One region of the Comamonas testosteroni genome, then DNA from elsewhere that is predicted to be linked to it. Evidence: predicted binding sites of a transcription regulator. Region 1 holds the regulator's gene; each other region holds the start of a gene.
What was found. The regulator sigma-54, encoded in region 1, starts transcription at its own class of promoters, with help from an activator protein. The targets are predictions, from matches to a motif close to TGGCANGNAANCTGCTTT.
Positions count from the first base shown of each region.

Region 2: the regulator sigma-54 is predicted to act here: its motif matches at 2,542-2,559, upstream of F0P97_RS00735 (ammonium transporter).
Region 3: the regulator sigma-54 is predicted to act here: its motif matches at 2,318-2,335, upstream of F0P97_RS18505 (phenol hydroxylase subunit).
Region 4: the regulator sigma-54 is predicted to act here: its motif matches at 1,746-1,763, upstream of F0P97_RS25020 (flavin monoamine oxidase family protein).

Region 1 is NZ_CP043568.1:5,649,407-5,653,807, reverse strand. Features, by position in the region: gene F0P97_RS26045 (thiol:disulfide interchange protein DsbA/DsbL) at 1-311, shown strand, start outside; gene lptA (lipopolysaccharide transport periplasmic protein LptA) at 442-1,098, shown strand; gene lptB (LPS export ABC transporter ATP-binding protein) at 1,095-1,877, shown strand; gene F0P97_RS26030 (RNA polymerase factor sigma-54) at 2,023-3,624, shown strand; gene F0P97_RS26025 (aspartyl/asparaginyl beta-hydroxylase domain-containing protein) at 3,815-4,401, opposite strand, start outside.
Region 2 is NZ_CP043568.1:167,788-172,188, forward strand. Features, by position in the region: gene F0P97_RS00725 (C4-dicarboxylate transporter DctA) at 1-695, opposite strand, end outside; gene cls (cardiolipin synthase) at 941-2,386, opposite strand; gene F0P97_RS00735 (ammonium transporter) at 2,596-3,828, shown strand; gene F0P97_RS00740 (hypothetical protein) at 3,855-4,175, shown strand; gene F0P97_RS00745 (glycerophosphodiester phosphodiesterase family protein) at 4,290-4,401, opposite strand, start outside.
Region 3 is NZ_CP043568.1:4,015,258-4,019,658, reverse strand. Features, by position in the region: gene F0P97_RS18515 (GntR family transcriptional regulator) at 1-354, opposite strand, end outside; gene F0P97_RS18510 (sigma-54-dependent Fis family transcriptional regulator) at 359-2,062, opposite strand; gene F0P97_RS18505 (phenol hydroxylase subunit) at 2,368-2,559, shown strand; gene F0P97_RS18500 (aromatic/alkene monooxygenase hydroxylase subunit beta) at 2,601-3,593, shown strand; gene F0P97_RS18495 (MmoB/DmpM family protein) at 3,605-3,898, shown strand; gene F0P97_RS18490 (aromatic/alkene/methane monooxygenase hydroxylase/oxygenase subunit alpha) at 3,946-4,401, shown strand, end outside.
Region 4 is NZ_CP043568.1:5,433,196-5,437,596, forward strand. Features, by position in the region: gene F0P97_RS25015 (sensor domain-containing diguanylate cyclase) at 1-1,522, shown strand, start outside; gene F0P97_RS25020 (flavin monoamine oxidase family protein) at 1,824-3,419, shown strand; gene F0P97_RS25025 (c-type cytochrome) at 3,450-3,947, shown strand; gene F0P97_RS25030 (RidA family protein) at 3,966-4,401, shown strand, end outside.

The DNA.
Region 1 (4,401 bases):
TGCCCCAGCTGCACGCCAAGGTGTTCCGTACCATTCACGTGGATCGCAATCTGCTCAAGACCGATGACGCCATCTTTGACTGGGTCGGCAAGCAGGGCGTGGATCTGGCCAAGTTCAAGGAGGTCTACAACTCCTTCACCGTGGCCAATCAGGCGCGCAAGGCCGCCCAGCTGCAAAACGAGTATGACGTGGAAGGCGTGCCCGCCATGGGTGTGGCCGGCCGCTACTACACGGACGGCACCAGGGCCGGCAATATGGACAATGTGCTGCGCGTGGTCAATGCGCTGATCGCCTCCAGCCGCAAGGCCTGAGATCAGGCAGCAGACGCCAGTGACGTTTGATGCCCAGCAAGCCCGCCGCCGTGCGGGCTTTTTTGTGGGTGTTTTTTACGCAAGTTGCAAAAAGGGAATGACTACAATGGATGCAAGAAACGTGCCTTCCATGAAAAAAACACTCCTACCTCTTGCGCTGGCCTGCGCCCTGGCAGCAGCGACCGGCATTGTCCATGCCGAAAAAGCCGACAGCGCCAAGCCCATGAATATCGAGGCGGATGCGTTGCGTCATGACGAGCTGCAGCAGACCAGTGTCTTTACCGGCAATGTGGTGATGACCAAGGGCTCCATCGTGCTGCGCGGCGCCCAACTCGATGTGCGGCAGGATGCCGAGGGCTATCAGTACGGCGTGATCAAGGCCGAGGCCGGCAAGCGAGCATTCTTCCGTCAGAAGCGCGATACCGTGGCCGGTCAGCCCGAGGAGTTCATCGAGGGCGAAGGCGAAGTCATCGAGTACGACGGCAAGGCCGATATCGTCAAGTTCATCCGTCGTGGCGAGATGCGCCGCTACCGTGGCGGTCAGCTCAGCGATCAGGTCACGGGCTCCATCATCGTCTACAACAACATCACGGACGTCTATACCGTCGATGGTCAGAAGACCAGCGGCGGCCTGCCGAGCTCCTCCGTGGGGCAGGGCGGTCGTGTGCGCGCCATCATGGCGCCCAAGGACGGCACGCCGGGAGCCCAGCCCAAGCCTGCAACACCTGGCACGCAGCTGCGCCAGAGCATGACGCTGGGCGGCGAGAAAGCCGACGAGAAGAAATGAGCGAACCGACTTTCTCCAGCAGCCGCAGCGGCGAGTCCGACAGCCGCCTGGAAGCCAAGCATCTGGCCAAGTCCTACGGCAGCCGCAAGGTGGTCAAGGATGTGTCCCTGTCCGTGCAAAAAGGCGAGGTGGTCGGTCTGCTCGGCCCCAACGGCGCGGGCAAGACCACATCGTTCTACATGATCGTGGGCCTGGTGCGCAGCGACGGCGGCGAGATCTTCATCGACGGCCAGCCGGTGGGCGGCATGCCGATTCACCAACGCTCGCGTCTGGGCCTGTCCTATCTGCCCCAGGAAGCCTCCATCTTTCGCAAGCTCAGCGTGGAAGACAATGTGCGCGCCGTGCTGGAGCTGCAAAAGGACGAGCAGGGCAAGACGCTGACGCAGGGCGAGATCGAAAAGCGCCTCACCGGCTTGCTGCAGGAGCTGCGCGTCGAGCATCTGCGCCAGTCGCCGGCACTGGCTCTGTCCGGCGGTGAGCGCCGTCGCGTGGAAATTGCCCGAGCCCTGGCCACGCAACCGCGCTTCATCCTGCTTGACGAACCGTTTGCCGGCATCGACCCGATTGCGGTGATCGAGATCCAGCGCATCATCGGCTTCCTCAAGGAGCGCGGCATCGGCGTGCTGATTACCGACCACAATGTGCGCGAGACGCTGGGCATCTGCGACCACGCCTTCATCATCAGCGACGGCCATGTGCTGGCCGAAGGCACGCCCGAGGAGATCGTGGAGAACGCCGATGTGCGCCGCGTCTATCTGGGCGAACATTTCAGAATGTGATGACCCCCACGTTCCTTCACTTTGTGTGGTCGCTGCCCCCGGAAGGGACCCTGACCGGCTGCGCCGGGGTTTGCCCTGGGGAGACCCGGCTGCCAACCCATGGCACTGTGCGCGTTTGCAATGATTGTCTGGGAGCCGCGCCTCGATGAAGCCAGGTCTCTCGCTACGCGTTTCGCAGCATTTGTCGCTGACGCCGCAGCTGCAGCAATCCATTCAGCTGCTGCAGCTCTCCACTCTGGAGCTGGCGCAGGAAGTCGAGCAGATGCTGGTCGACAACCCTTTTCTGGAACGTGCTGGCGATGAGGCCGAATCTACGGGAGATGCTCCTGTAGATGTAGCTGCTAGCGCAAGTGAATACAACACTTCAGACAGTATTCATGCTGAAAATGATGCGAAGCAAACGCAAGCAGCTGCTGAAACAATAGCGGAGACGCCAAGTGCCGAGACCCCGGAAACGCTGAACTGGGAGGCCGACGGCATGGACGGCCAGGACGGGGAATGGGGCGGCGAATCCAGCAGCGAGTGGGATACGCCCTCGGCCAGCAGCTCCACACGCAACCGCGATGGCGATGACGAAACCGATGCCATCGATCTGGCGCGCGAGCACCAGAGCCTGACCGACTTTCTCCATCGTCAGGCGCTGAGCCTGCATCTGGGCGCGGCGGACATGGCGGCACTGCGCTTTCTCATCGAGTCGCTCAACGACGACGGCTATCTCGAGGATTCCCTGCAGGAGCTGGCGCAGAGCCTAGCCGGCGACGACCTGGAAGAGCGCGAGGAGCTGGAGCAGCACTTTGTCATTGCTCTGAAGCTGCTGCAAAGCCTGGAGCCCGTGGGCGTGGGCGCGCGTGATCTGGCCGAGTGCCTGCAGCTGCAGCTGCGCGACCTGATCCGCACCGCCGAGGACGAGGGCACGACCGAGGCGCATATGAACCGGCTGCTGCTGGCGCAGGCCATCTGTGCGCAGCCCATGGACCTGCTGGCGCGGCGCGATCTGCGCAAGCTCACCAGCCTGTGCGGCGCGCGCGAGGAGCAACTGCGCGAGGCCATGGCATTGATCGCCAGACTGGAGCCGCGTCCGGGGCGTCGCTTTGTCGATGTGGAACGCCATATCGTGGTGCCCGATGTCATCGTGCGTCCGGTGCGGGCCGGCGCCGGCCGGATGGACTTTTCCGTGCAGCTCAACCCCGAGGTCATGCCGCGTCTGCGCGTGCACGACATCTATGCCGGTGTGCTGCGCCGCCACAAGAACAGCGACGGCCATGCGGCGCTGCAGCAGCAGCTGCAGGAGGCGCGCTGGTTCATCAAGAACATCCAGCAGCGCTTCGACACCATCTTGCGTGTTTCCGAAGCCATCGTGGAGCGGCAGAAGAACTTCTTTGTGCATGGTGAGCTGGCCATGCGCCCGCTGGTGCTGCGCGATATCGCCGACACCCTGGGCCTGCACGAGTCCACCATCAGCCGCGTGACCACGGCCAAGTACATGGCCACGCCCCAGGGCACCTTCGAGCTCAAGTATTTCTTCGGCTCGGGCCTGGGTACGGAAACCGGCGGCAGTGCCTCCAGCACGGCCGTGCGTGCGCTGATCAAGCAGTTCGTCGATGCCGAAGATGCCAAGAAGCCGCTATCGGACGCCAAGCTGGCCGATATGCTCAAAGAGCAGGGCATCGAGTGCGCGCGCCGCACCGTCGCCAAATACCGCGAGCAGCTCAAGATACCGACGACCACGCTGCGCAAGGCGCTGTAGGGCACCGCAGAAACAAGAAAGCCGCTGATGCATCGCACAGCGGCTTTCTTGTTCTGCATTTAGGGCGGGAGCCTTGATAAGGCATTTCTCAAGTCAGGGGCAGCGAGCAAGAGCCGCCCTTGCGGCGATGCCGCCGTCCCCCTTGGGGGCGCCCGGCCAGGGGGAAGGCGCGTAGCGCCTCAGGGGGTTATCAAGAAACCAGCCACCAGATAAACCAGACCAGCACGCCGATCATCAGTCCGAACTTGAGGATCTTGTAGAAGGTCGGATTCCAGTTGCGGAAGGCGCGGCGGTACTTGCCCGCATAGAACGAGATCTTGAACAGCTTGCTGATCATGCCGCGCGGATCGCCTTCGTTGTTGGGCGAGCTGGCGGCGGCCACCACATTCTTGCCCAGCCAGTGATTGAGCCACTGGGCAAAGCCATTGGTCATGGGACGCTCCACGTCGCAGAACAGCACGATGCGGTTGCCCTCGCTGCGGTTCTCGGCCCAGTGCATAAAGGTCTCGTCGAAGATCACGCCTTCGCCTTCGCGCCAGCTATAGGGCTGGCCGTCGACCTCGATCATGCAGCGGTCGTCGTTGGGGGCCAGCACGGCCAGGTGATAGCGCAGCGAGCCTGCATAGGGGTCGCGGTGCAGATTGAGCTTGGCGCCGGGCGGCAGCTCGGCAAACATGGCAGCCTTGACGCTGGGAATCGACTTCACCAGGGCCGTGGTCTTGGGGCACAGCTCCATGGCCGAGGGGTGGGCGTCGCCGTACCATTTGAGGTAGAAGC
Region 2 (4,401 bases), 460 kb from region 1:
ACCGAGACGTAGAACAGCGCCACCAGCATGCCCAGCTGCTTGAGCGAGCCTATGCCGTACTGACCCACGGTGAAGGAGATGGCGCCCAGCACGCCCAGCGGTGCCAGCTTGATGATGATGCCCATGACCTTGAACAGGACCATGGACAAGGTGTCCACCAGCTCGGAAACGGGCTTGCCGCGCTCACCCAGCATGGTCAGCGCGCAGCCGAACAGCACGGCGAACAGCAGCACCTGCAGGACGTCGCCCTTGGCGAATGCTTCCACCACGGTGGTGGGAATGAGCTTCATCAGGAAGTCCACCGTGCCGCCGCTGGTCAGCTTGTCGGCATTGCTGGCATAGGCCGCCATGGCCGAGGCGTCGAGCTTGCTGGTGTCCACGTTCATGCCCACGCCAGGCTCGAAGACAAAGGCCAGCACCAGGCCCATGCCCAATGCGATGGTGGTCAGCACCTCGAAATAGATCAGGGCCTTGACGCCCACGCGGCCTACGCGCTTGAGGTCGCCCGCGCCGGCAATGCCGTGCACAACCACGCAGAACACCAGTATGGGGATGATCATCTTGATGAGCTTGATGAAGCCATCGCCCAGGGGTTTGAGTTTCACGGCCCATTCAGGGGCCAGTAGTCCGGCGAGCACACCCAGTATGAGTGCGATCACCACCTGTCCGAACAATGATCTGACAAAGCGGCGCATAGTCGTCTTTCGCAAGTTGTGGAATCTTGTATGCAAGTTGACTGCAACTTGCATACAAGAATGTAGGCAAGCGAAAGGCGTGCCAGCAGAGGGTATTCCTGCAGATTTGTGTAAATCAGGGGAGGATCAGCCCTGACTTTCACGTATGAAATAAAAGGGCGTTCCGCCTTGGTGCGAGAGGGGCCGCCGGCGTGCACGCACGTGGTGCGTGGGCTTTGGGTATGCCCAAAGCCAGGGCATGGCGCTTACAGCAGCGGGCTCAGCGCGCCCAGCAGGTTGTCCCAGATGCGCTTCCACCAGGGAGCCGAATGCACCTGTGCCAGCGTCACCACATCGGATTCGCTGAGATAGCTTTGCTGGCGCTGCCGGATAGCCTGGGTGGTGGCTTCGTCGTGCAGCAATACATTGTTTTCGAAGTTCAGGTCAAAGCTGCGCAGATCCAGATTCGTGGAGCCGATCAGGCTGACCGAGCCGTCCAGGCACAGGGTCTTGGCATGCAGCAGGCCGGGGCGGAATTCGTGGATATGGACGCCAGCGCTCAGCAGCCGCCAGTAATGGCTGCGGCTGACGGCGCCGACGATCCATGAGTCATTGCGGGCGGGCAGGATCAGCGTGACCTTCACCTGGCGCAGCGCGGCGGCGCACAAGGCATCTAGCACCGTGCTGTCGGGCACGAAGTAGGGGGTGGAGATCACGACCTCGCGCTGCGCACAGGCCAGCAGGCTGGCAACCAGCTGGGGTGTTGAGCGTGCTCTTTCCGTCGGCCCTTCGGCAATCGCAACGGCATGGAAGCCGTCGTCAGCGGCAGTGCGGGCCTCGGCCTCGATTGCCGGTGGTGCAAAGCTCGCATCGGACTGCGCCCAGTCGCTGGCAAAGGCCTGCTGCATCTGCATGACCACAGGTCCCTGCAGGCGCAGCATGATGTCCACCCAGGGGGCATAGCGAGCCTTGATGTGAAAGCCTTCGTCGGCGCAGTTCTGGCTGCCGCAATAGTTGATCCTGCCGTCTATGAGCGTGATCTTGCGGTGGTTGCGCAGGTCGATGCGGCTGGTCAGCATGACCTTGAGCAGATTGCTGATGGGAAGGGCAATCGCCAGATGTACGCCGGCCTGCCGCATCTGCTGCCACAGTGGCGAGCGCGTCAGTGCGCGCGATCCCAGTCCGTCGACCATGGCACGGCAGGTCACGCCGCGCTGTGCGGCACGCATCAGGGCATGGGCCACATCGGTGCCGGTGCCGTCGTCCAGCCAGATGTAGTACAGCACGTTGATATCGTGGCGCGCGGCATCCATATCGGCGAGCATCTGCGAACGGGCATGTGCACCATCGCGCATCAGCTCGGCCCTGTGGCCGGGCAGCGGCGCAAAGCCATTGATGGACGAGGCATAGCGGAAGGCCGGCAGCCATTGATCGGCCATGGTCGGAAGTGCCTGCGGGCTGCGGCCGGCATCGGTCGCGGCGCCGCTGCGGGACTGGCAGAACTCGCGCACATTGAGTCTTCTGCGGCCGGGCACGCGGCCCAGGGCCACCTCGCCAAACAGGTAGTACAGCAGGCAGCTCACATAGGGCAGCAGCACGATGACCATGAGCCAGGCCAGTCGCACATCGGGCCGCATGTCTCTGCGCAGCAGGATGCGCAGGCCGAAGCCGGCAATCAGCAACACATGAAGAGTCAGCAGCAGCCAGGTCATGAATCAGTGCAGCAACGATGGACCTTGTCGAGCATAACGGGCTCTGCCCCAAGCACAAGCTGCAAGCCCTGATTCATATGCAATGAGCTCGAACTCTTTGATGAAAAAGTGCGGATTGCTATCATTAGTGTAGCGGCAGAGCATCGGCATGGCACTGGCATGGAACCTGCTTCCTTTTCTTGTCAAAGCAAACAAGCAGGGGGGAGTGCATGGAAATGGTGCCATTGACTGCCATCGACAAGGCAGATACCGGTTGGGTCATGGTCGCGTCGGCGCTGGTCTTGCTGATGACCTTGCCGGGTATCTCCCTGTTCTATGCGGGGCTGGTACGTCGCAAGAATGTGGTCAACACCATGGTGGCCGTGTTCGCTGTGGCCTGTGTGGTGACCCTGACCTGGTTCGGCCTGGGCTACTCGCTCGCGTTTACCGCCGAGTCTCCCTGGCTCGGCAATCTGGGACGCGCCTGGTTCGCCTCACTGCACTTTGATGGCCGGCGCAGCGTGATCTCGGTCAGCCATCTGGCGCCGCATCTGCCCGAAGCGGCCTATGCCCTGTTCCAGGCTGCATTCGCCATCATCACCACCTCGCTGATCGTGGGGGCCGTGGTCGAGCGCATGCGCTTTGCGGCCCTGCTGGTGTTTGCCGCGCTGTGGAGCGTTCTCGTCTATGCCCCGGTGGCGCACTGGGTGTGGGAGAGCGGTGGCTGGCTGAACCAGCTGGGCGCGCTGGACTTTGCCGGCGGTGCCGTGGTGCATGTGAACGCAGGTGTGGCGGCACTGGTCTGTGCCTTCATGATGGGGCGCAGGCGTGGCTATGGCACCGAGCCTTTCGAGCCGCACAGCCTGGGCTGGACGGCCATGGGCACTGCGCTGCTGCTGTTCGGCTGGTTCGGCTTCAACGCCGGATCGGCCCTGTCCGCCGACGGTCGTGCAGCGCTGGCCTTTGTGGTCACGCTGGTGGCGGCCTCGGCTGCGGGGCTGGCATGGATGGTGGTGGAGTGGCTGGTGCGCGGCGCTCCGACCTTGCTGGGCCTGCTCTCGGGCATGGTGGGTGGGCTGGTGGCCATCACTCCTGCCGCCGGTTTTGTGCAGGTGGGCAGTGCGGTGTGGATAGGCCTGATTGCGGGCGCTGTCTGCTTCTGGGGCGCAACCTGGCTCAAGCGCCGGCTGGGGGCCGACGACTCGCTCGATGTCTTCGGCGTGCATGGCGTGGGCGGCATTGCCGGCTCCATCCTCACGGCGGTGTTTGCCGACCCTCTGATCGCGGGTACGAGTGCCACGGTGCTGAATCAGCTGATTGCGGTGGCAGCCGTGGCTGCCTACAGCGGCGCAGCCACGGCCGGGGTGCTGGTGCTGATCCGTCTGCTGATGCCGTTGCGGGTGGATGCCGTGCAGGAAATGGAAGGCCTGGATATCAGCCTGCATCTGGAGCGTCAGCACTAGTGATCCATCAAAGACAGGAGCGGTATATGGAGGACAGCGAGCGAGTGGCGGTGGCCGCACATCTGCATGTGGTGTTGCGCCGCAAGACGGGCCGGGTGACCGATACCGAATGGATGGCCTGCAACCAGGCCTATGCACAGGCCATGGTGGCTTTTGCGCTGGAGCACGCGAGAGAGCAACAGGACGAGGAGCTGGCGCGCCTGGCCCGACGTCTGCAGGACAGCTGGAGCGGCGACAAGCCCCGGCATGCAGCGCCTGCCGAGACCGCACAGAGCGATAGCTCGGTCACCACCAAGGCCGCCGAGATACTGCGCACCTCGGCACGCTATATCGGTGGGCTGCGCTGAGGCACAAACCGGATCCGAGTGCGGTACGGCTTGGTGCCACGGATCACAATGCCTGCAATCCGTGGCAGTCCGCTGCAGCACGCTGAAGCAGGCTGTGTCGGCAACAAGCCTAGCCTATTGCTTTTTCAGCTCGGCAATATAGGCATCACGGGCCTTCACGCCATCGGCCGTGAAGTCGGTGAACACGCCGTCAATGCCCAGGCGGTAGTAAGCCAGGTATTCCTGC
Region 3 (4,401 bases), 1.6 Mb from region 1:
GCCATGGCGTATGGATTCACGCAGCGCATGGGTTTCGATATGTACCCGCAGCCGGGTGATGTCCTGCAGGTCGTCCATGGCGATGGTGGAGACGCGAAAGCCGCGCTGGCCTTCGGTTGTGACCAGGGCATCACTGACCAGGCGCGTCAACGCCTCCCGCAAGGTGCCGGCACCGACCTCGTAGGCCTGGCGCAGATGCTCTATGCGCAGCTTGCTGCCAGGCAGCAGGCGGCCTTCGACAATGTCGGTGCGCAGCCGGGCATAGGTTTGCTCGGTCAGGGTGCGCGATGCCTCGCCGCCGCTGGATTCAGCCTCGGGCAGGGCCAGGCATTGCATAAAGGATTTCTTGGCCAAGCGTTTACTCCTCCGTGCCTGTGGTGCGTTCGCGGATGCGTGAGAGCCGGTAGCTGAGTTGGGGGCGGGTCATGCCCAGGGCGCGGGCTGCTGCGGCCAGATTGCCGCTGGCGCGGCGCACGGCTTCTTGCAGCAGCCCGTCTTCCAGGGCATCCAGCGAAAGCCCCTGGTGCTGCATGCTGTCGTACACCCCGGCCGTGTGCAGATTGCCATCTGCGCCGCAGGCCTGGGCCAGATGGCCTTGGTCGTCTATGGTGCTTTGGCCGTTGTCGCTCCACTGGGGGAACAGGCAAGCCACATCGATGGGTTCGCCGGCCGGCGTGAGGATGAGGCCGCGTTCCACCAGATTCTCCAGCTCGCGCACATTGCCGGGCCAGCTGTGGCCGCGTAGTGCGGTCAGCGCCCGGTCGCTGAAGCCCGGGGCCGGCTTGCCGTGCAAGGCCGAGTATTTCTGCAGCAAATGCATGGCCAGCAGCTCGATATCGTCCACGCGCTCGCGCAGCGCGGGGATGCGTATGGGGTAGACGTTGAGGCGGTAGAGCAGGTCGCGCCGAAAGCGCCCCTGTTCCACGGCTTTTTCCAGGTCTACATTGGTGGCGGCGATCACGCGCACATCGACTTGGGTACTGCGGTGGCCGCCCAGGCGTTCCACTTCGCCACTTTGCAGCACGCGCAGCAGCTTGGCCTGGGCGGCCAGGGGCAGCTCGCCTAGCTCGTCCAGCATCAGCGTGCCGCCATGGGCGCGTTCAAAGCGCCCTATGCGCGTTGCCGTGGCGCCGGTGAACGCGCCTTTTTCGGCGCCGAACAGCTCGCTCTCTATCAGGTCGGCGGGCAGAGCCGCGCAGTTCACGGCCACAAAGGGTTTGTCGGCACGCGGGCTCATGGCATGTAGGGCGCGCGCAAAGCGCTCCTTGCCCACGCCGGTCTCACCCGTGAACAACACCGTGACCTGGGTGGGAGCAGCCTTGGATAGCAGCTCCAGCGCGGCCTGAAAGGCGCGTGAATGGCCCAGCAACGGGCCCTGGCTGTCGAAAGGGGCCAGGCCGGTGCGCAAGGCCTCGACCTGGGACTGCAGCTCATCCAGGCGTACCAGCATGGAGTCGGGGTCGTAGTCGCGTGCGATTTGTTCGCCATCGGGCCACTCATGTTGAAACCGGCCTTCTATCAGGCAGTGTGCGTGGCCGCAGGTGGAGCACTGCATTTCCTTGAAAAACACCGGTCGACGGAAGAACGCGCTGGAGTAACCCGAGGCATATCCCAGCAGCATCCAGCACGAGGGCTGGTCCTGGGGGCCCCATTCGCGCAAATGGATTTCCGCTTCCCAGCTGTGTTCCCAGCGCACCACGCATTGAAAGTGGCCGGCCTGCTCATCGGCCTCAAAGATTTCCGGCGTGGCGCGCACTGCACCCTCCAGCCGGTGCAGTTGGGGGCCTACGGCAAACATCTCGAACAGGCTGGCCGTGGGTCGTATCTGGCGTGCCAGCAGTGCATCGCGCTCACCTGCGGCATAGCCGGCACGCAGCAGCAGGCGCCGCGTGTGATCGGGCCCCATGGTGTTCATCATTTCGCGGCGCAGGGCGTGAAGAGAGGCCAGGTGCAGCAGCAACATGCGCTGGCCCGCGAGCCAGATCAGTCCGTCTTCGGTGGAGAAGCGGACCTGGCTGCGCAAATCGGCATCGGAGGGTAAGGCGGGGGGAGTGTGGGGCATGAGAAAACTATCGATAAAGCATCGAATTCTGGCTACGGGATTGACCCGCATCCTCGGCCTTGAACTGCTGGCGCAATTGATGAATTGCGAACCTTTGCATGGGGTACTTGATCATTTGATCATGCTGCACTGCAGTAGGCATTGAAGCACTGTGACTGCTGTCCTAGGGTTTGCCCGGGAATTACTGATCACCAGCTTGCTCAAACACGCGCAAATTTAGGGAGTAACCCTGAATTTATCGATATTTTCATGAACTGGCACGGGCTGTGCAATTGCAAAAGCCATAGACCCGCCAGGAGCCCCTCATGGAAACAAGCACTCTCGATCTTCCCGCCTGCGATCTCACGCGCCGTTCGGTGCGCGTGCTGCAAAGGCGCGCCAACGGTTTTGTGGACTTCGAGTTCTCCGTGGGCTGGCCCGAACTCACGGTGGAGCTGGCCATGACAGAGGCCGACTTTGAGGCCTTCTGCCAGGTCCAGAAAGCCAGGCTGCTCTGACCATCACTCACGCATCCCACGACAACACAGGAGACAAGCCCATGAATATCGAGCTTTCGGCGCGCGAGATACAGCCGCTGCGCCATACCTTTGCCCGCGTGGCAACCTACACGGGAGACAAGCCCGCGTCGCGCTATCTGGAGGCCACGTTGGGCGTGCAGCCCACGCACCACTTCCATTACCGGCCGCTGTGGGAGCCAGAGTTCGAGCTGTTCGACACCGGCCGCACGGCGATCCGCATGGCGGACTGGAACGCGCTGCGCGATCCACGTCAGTACTACTACGCCACCTGGACCATGACCCGCGCCAGGCAGCAGGAGGCTGTGGAAGCCAACTACCAGTTTGTGGAGTCGCGCAATCTGGCCGGCAAGATGTCCGATGCCCTGCGCGCCAAGGCCTGCGATGTATTGATGCCGCTACGCCATGTGGCCTGGGGCGGCAATATGAACAACAGCCAGATCTGCTCACGCGGCTACGGTACGCCCTTCACGGCTCCGGCCATGATGCATGCCATGGACCACCTGGGTGTGGCCCAGTACCTCACGCGACTGGGCCTGGTCATGGACGAGCCCGGCGTGCTCGAGGCCGGCAAGAACGACTGGATGCAGCACCCGGCCTGGCAGCCGCTGCGCCATCTGGTGGAAGACCTGCTTGTGGTGCAGGACCCCATGGAGCTGTTCGTTGCCCAGAATATGGTGCTCGACGGACTGCTCTATCCCCTGATCTACAACCACTTCGTCGACGAGCATGTCACGGTGCAGGGCGGCACGGCCGTGGCCATGCTCACGGCCTTCATGCCCGAGTGGCACACCGAGACCGCACGCTGGATCGATGCCGTGGTCAAGGTAGCTGCAGCCGAATCCGCAGACAACCGCAGCCAGCTGTCGCACTGGTATCTGAGCTATGCCGAGCATGCCGGCGTGGCATTGGCCGCCGTGGCCGAACTGGCCCTGGGTGCGCGTGGCGCAGCCGTGCTCAGCGAAGTTCGCCAAAGCCTGGATGCCCGTGCCCGCAAGGCCGGTCTGGACATCTGAGGAGCAGCGCCATGAGCACATCTGCCAGCACCCCCGTCTCCAAGGTGTTCATCGCCTTTCAGGACAACGAGGAATCGCGCCCCGTGGTGGACGCCATCCTCGCCGACAACACCCACGCCCAAGCCGTGTACTCGCCCGGTCTCGTGAAGATCGACGCCCCCGGCCGCCTGGTCATACGTCGCGCCAGCATTGAAGAGCAGACCGGTCGCCCCTACGAGCTGCAGCAGATCCAGATCAATCTGGTCACGCTGTCTGGCCATGTGGAGGAGGACGACGACGAATTCTCCCTGAGCTGGAACCAGTAAGAGCCGCTCACCGAACACCACCAGACAACGCCATCCAAGGAGACACCATGGACGCACCCGTAATCAAGAAAAAGCTGGGCCTCAAGGACCGCTACACCGCCATGACACGTGGCCTGGGCTGGGAGACCAGCTACCAGCCCATGGACAAGGTCTTCCCCTATGACAAGTTCGAGGGCATCAAGATCCACGACTGGGACAAGTGGGAAGACCCCTTCCGCCTGACCATGGACGCCTACTGGAAGTACCAGGGCGAAAAAGAGAAAAAGCTCTACGCCGTGATCGAGGCCTTTGCCCAGAACAACGGCCAGTTGGGCGTGACCGATGCGCGCTATCTCAACGCGCTCAAGCTGTTCATCCAGGGCGTTGTGCCGCTGGAGTATTACGCTCACCGCGGTTTTGCCCATGCGGGCCGGCATTTCACCGGTGCGGGGGCGCGCGTGGCGGCGCAGATGCAGTCCATCGACGAGCTGCGCCACTTCCAGACCGAGACCCATGCGCTGTCC
Region 4 (4,401 bases), 220 kb from region 1:
GCTGATACCGTTTCTCAACACTTTCTATGCCGGCTATCTGGTGCAGCGCCAGCAACTGATCGACAACACGCTCGAAGGTCACCATGCCTACGCCACCAAACTGGCCAGGAGCACAGACGATTTTCTCCAGTCCGCCCTCCAACAACTGGAGTACAGCGCCAATCTGATGGGGGCGCACATGAATGACGTTGAATATCTGGCCAAAGAGGCCACGCGTCTGCGCCTGCAAACCAAGAGCTTCAACTCCGTCACCATCATCGATCCCACGGGGTATGTGCTGGCGACATCGCCCGAAACCCTGCAGATCAAGGGGAAGACGCTGCAAAGCGCCGGAGTGACACAGACATTGAGCACGCGAGGGCCCGTGATCAGCCAGCCCTATATGTCCACGGCCGGCAACTACATCATCTTTGTCTCTCAGCCCATTTTCGACCCTCAGGGCGAATTCCTCGGGGCAGTGGGCGGCAGCATCTACCTCAAGGAAGACAGCATCCTCGACACCCTGTTGGGCTCGCACTTCTACCAGGATGGGACCTATGTCTACGTGGTGGACAAGAACAAGCACATCATCTATCACCCCGACAACAATCGTATTGGCGACCAGGTGATCAACAACGATGTCATCAACGCCGTGATCAGGGGCGAGTCGGGTACGGCGCCGGTCGTCAACAGCAAGGGAGTGGAAATGCTGGCCGGCTATGCCGTCATTGATGCCTCGGGCTGGGGCATTGTGGCCCAGCGTCCCAAGGCGGCCACACTGGCCCCGCTCAACAAGCTGATGCGCTCCGTGCTCTACAAGACCCTGCCCATCGCCCTGCTGATGCTGGTGGTCATCTGGTGGAGCGCGCGCCACATTGCCAGCCCGCTGCGCCAACTGGCCAATGGCGCTCACGATATGGACAAGCCCGAGACGGCGCAGAACATTCAGGCCGTCAAGTCCTGGTACTTCGAGTCCTACGAGCTCAAGAAGGCCATGCTCAAGGGCCTGGGCCTGCTGCAACGCAATATCACCAAGCTGCGCGAGGATGTGAACACCGACCCGCTGACAGGCCTGGGCAATCGCCGCCATCTGGAGGCTGCCATCACGGCCTTCCAGACGCAAGCGCTGCCGTTCTCGGTGGTTGCCATCGACATCGATCACTTCAAGGATATCAACGACGGCTTTGGCCACGATACAGGCGACGAGGTGCTCAGACAGCTCGCACGCACCATGCGCGAGGTCTCGCGTGTCGATGACCTGCCCTGCCGCGTGGGTGGCGAGGAGTTTCTGCTGCTGCTGCCCGGCACGGCTCTGGAGGCCGCCACCCATGTCGCCGAGCGCCTGCGCCAGATGGTCGAGAAGATGGAGATGCAGCATGTGGGCCATATCACCATCTCGCTGGGCGTGGCCCACTGGCCCGACACCGACCCCGATATCAAGGCCGTCTTCCAGCAGGCCGACGTCATGCTCTACGCGGCCAAGCGGGGCGGACGCAATCGTGTCATGGTCAGTGAGGCCAGCGAGCCTCCCAGCGAGCTCTGAACCCGGCGACACCGTAGTTCCAGTCCACTCTCAAGGCGTATCCGCTGTCACAGCCGATACGCTTTTTTTGAGCTCATTGTGTGACTTCTCTGCACCAATTTGGCCATTAATGCTTCAAATTAGTGAGCATGCACCATACGCTTCAAGAGGATCGAGCGCAGATTGCTCTGAATTACATAACAAGTAACTGATTTCATTGAACTAATACCTCGAGCCCCTGCCCTGGCACAGCTCTTGCTGAAAACCCTTGCCCCGCAGCCCCGGATGGACAGCGGAATACACAACAGCAAAGGAATTTCAGATGCCAGAGCCAAGCAAGCATGTCAGTCGCAGACAACTGCTCTCGATGATCGGAAAGGTCGCGGGCGGCAGTGCCATGTATCAAGCCATGAGTTCACTGGGCTATGCCGCCGAATCGCATTACAGCGGTCCGGTCAAGCTCGGCAACGCCAAACCTGGCGCATCGGTTCTGGTGCTGGGCGCTGGCCTGGCAGGCATGGTGGCAGCCCACGAGTTGCGCGCGGCCGGCTACAAGGTGCAGTTGCTTGAATACCAGAGTCGCGCTGGCGGCCGCTGCTGGACGCTGCGCGGCGGCGATGAGTTCAGCGAACTCGACGGCACGCGCCAGAAAGTGGGCTTTGCCAAGGGCAACTACTTCAACCCCGGCCCCTGGCGCGTGCCCTACCACCACCATGCGATGCTGGACTACTACAAGCGCTTCGGCATCAAGCTCGAGGCCTTCAACCAGGTCAACTACAACGCATATCTGCACAACAGCAAGGCCCTGGCCGGCAAGCCCCAGCGCTTTCGCCATGTGCAGACCGATGTCTATGGCCATGTGGCCGAGCTGCTGTCCAAGGCTACCAATCAGGGCGCACTGGACCAGAGCGTCAGCCGGGAAGACAAGGAACGCCTGCTGGAGAGCCTCAAGGCCTGGGGCGTGCTGGACAAGGAGTACCGCTACCGCGCCAGCAATGCGGTCAGCGATTTCCGGGGCTACGACATCGACCCCGGCGGCGGCCTGATGGCGCAGGCCAAACCTTCGACGCCCATGGGCCTGCACGAGCTGCTCGAGTCCAATTTGTGGCGCCAGATGGGCGTGGGCAATATCTACGAATTCCACAGCGCCATCTTCCAGCCCGAAGGCGGCATGGACATGCTGGCCCAGGCCATGGCGCGCGATCTGGGCCCGGCCATACGCTACAACGCAAAGGTCACCAGGATCGCCCAGAACGACAAGGGCGTGACCGTGGACTATGTGGACGCCCTCAAGCCCGGCAGCACGCTGCAGGCCCGCGCCGACTGGTGCGTGTGCACGATTCCGCTGTCCATCCTGAGCCAGATCGAAGTGCAGGCCGGCAGCGCCATGCAGAACGCGATTGCTGCCGTGCCCTACGGCAGCTCCATGAAGGTCGGTCTGGAGTTCAAGCGCCGCTTCTGGGAAGAGGACGAACGCATCTACGGCGGCATCAGCTACACCGATCTGCCGATCCAGCAGATCTCCTACCCCTCCACCGGCTATATGGGCAACGGCCCCGCCGTGCTGCTGGGCGCCTATGCCTTTGAGAACTCCAACAGCTACCGCTTCTCCTCGCTCAAGCCGGCCGAGCGCGTTCGCCTGGCGCTGGAGTACGGCGCGCAGATCCATCCGCAGTACAAGCAGGAGTTCCTCAACGGTGTGTCGGTCGCCTGGCATCGCATGCCCTGGATCAACGGCTGCTTCGGCAACTGGACCGATGCACTGCGCGAGCAGCACTACAAGGATCTGGCACAGATCGACGGTCGCCTGGTGCTCGCGGGCGAGCATGTCTCGTACATCCCCGCCTGGCAGGAAGGTGCCGTGCTGTCTTCGCTGGACGCCATCCAGCGTCTGCACGCCAAGGCCTCCAGTCTCTGATCGCCCATGTCAGCCACAAGGAACTTCACCATGCACATATTGCACCGTCTTTGCGCCACTGGCGCCCTGGCCCTGGGTCTCTCCGGCGCCGTCCTGGCCCAATCACAGGGCATGAAAACCCAGGATGTGAAAAACCTGCAAACACTGCAATCTGCAGCCGTTCTCTCCATCTCGCCCGCCGATACCCAGGCGCTGATGCAGAACTTCTCTGTGGTCCGCCCACGCTTCAGCCAGAACGGCGGAGAGACCCTGTACCAGGCCATCTGCCAGGGGTGCCACATGGTCAAGGGCGAAGGTGCCAAGGGCGCGGGCTTCTACCCGGCGCTGGCCTCCAACCCCAAGCTGGCAGCCGCTGCCTACCCGGCCTCGGTTGTCATGAACGGCCTGCACGGCATGCCGTCCTTTGCCAGCAAGCTGTCCGATGAGCAGATTGCCGACGTCGTGAACTATGTGCGCAGCAACTTCGGCAATCAGTACCCGGACAAGCTGTCTGCCGCCGACGTCAAACCCTTTCGCATCACCCCATAAATCCATTCAGGAGATCACATGAGCATCCCATCCATCTTCAAGACCGCAACCACTGCCGCCCTGCTGGGCGCTGCAGTCCTGCTCACCGGCTGCGCAGCCACCACCTCCGGCGGTGGCGATGTCCTGCGTTACAAGACACCGGGCTCGACCTTCCCCATCGCCGCAGCCGTGGAAATTCCCACCGATGCCCGCACTGTCTACCTCTCGGGCAAGGTACCGCCCGTGGTGGACAAATCCAAGCCCGCCGGCGATCCTGCTGCCTATGGCGGCGACACCGAAGGCCAGACCGTGGCCATCCTCAAGGGCCTGGAAGAGCAGCTCAAGGGCATGAATCTCGGCATGAGCGATGTGGTGAAGATGCAGGTCTTCCTGGTGGCCGATCCCGCCAAGGGCAACAAGATGGACTTTGCCGGCTTCATGCGTGGCTACACCCAGTTCTTTGGCACGGCTGCCC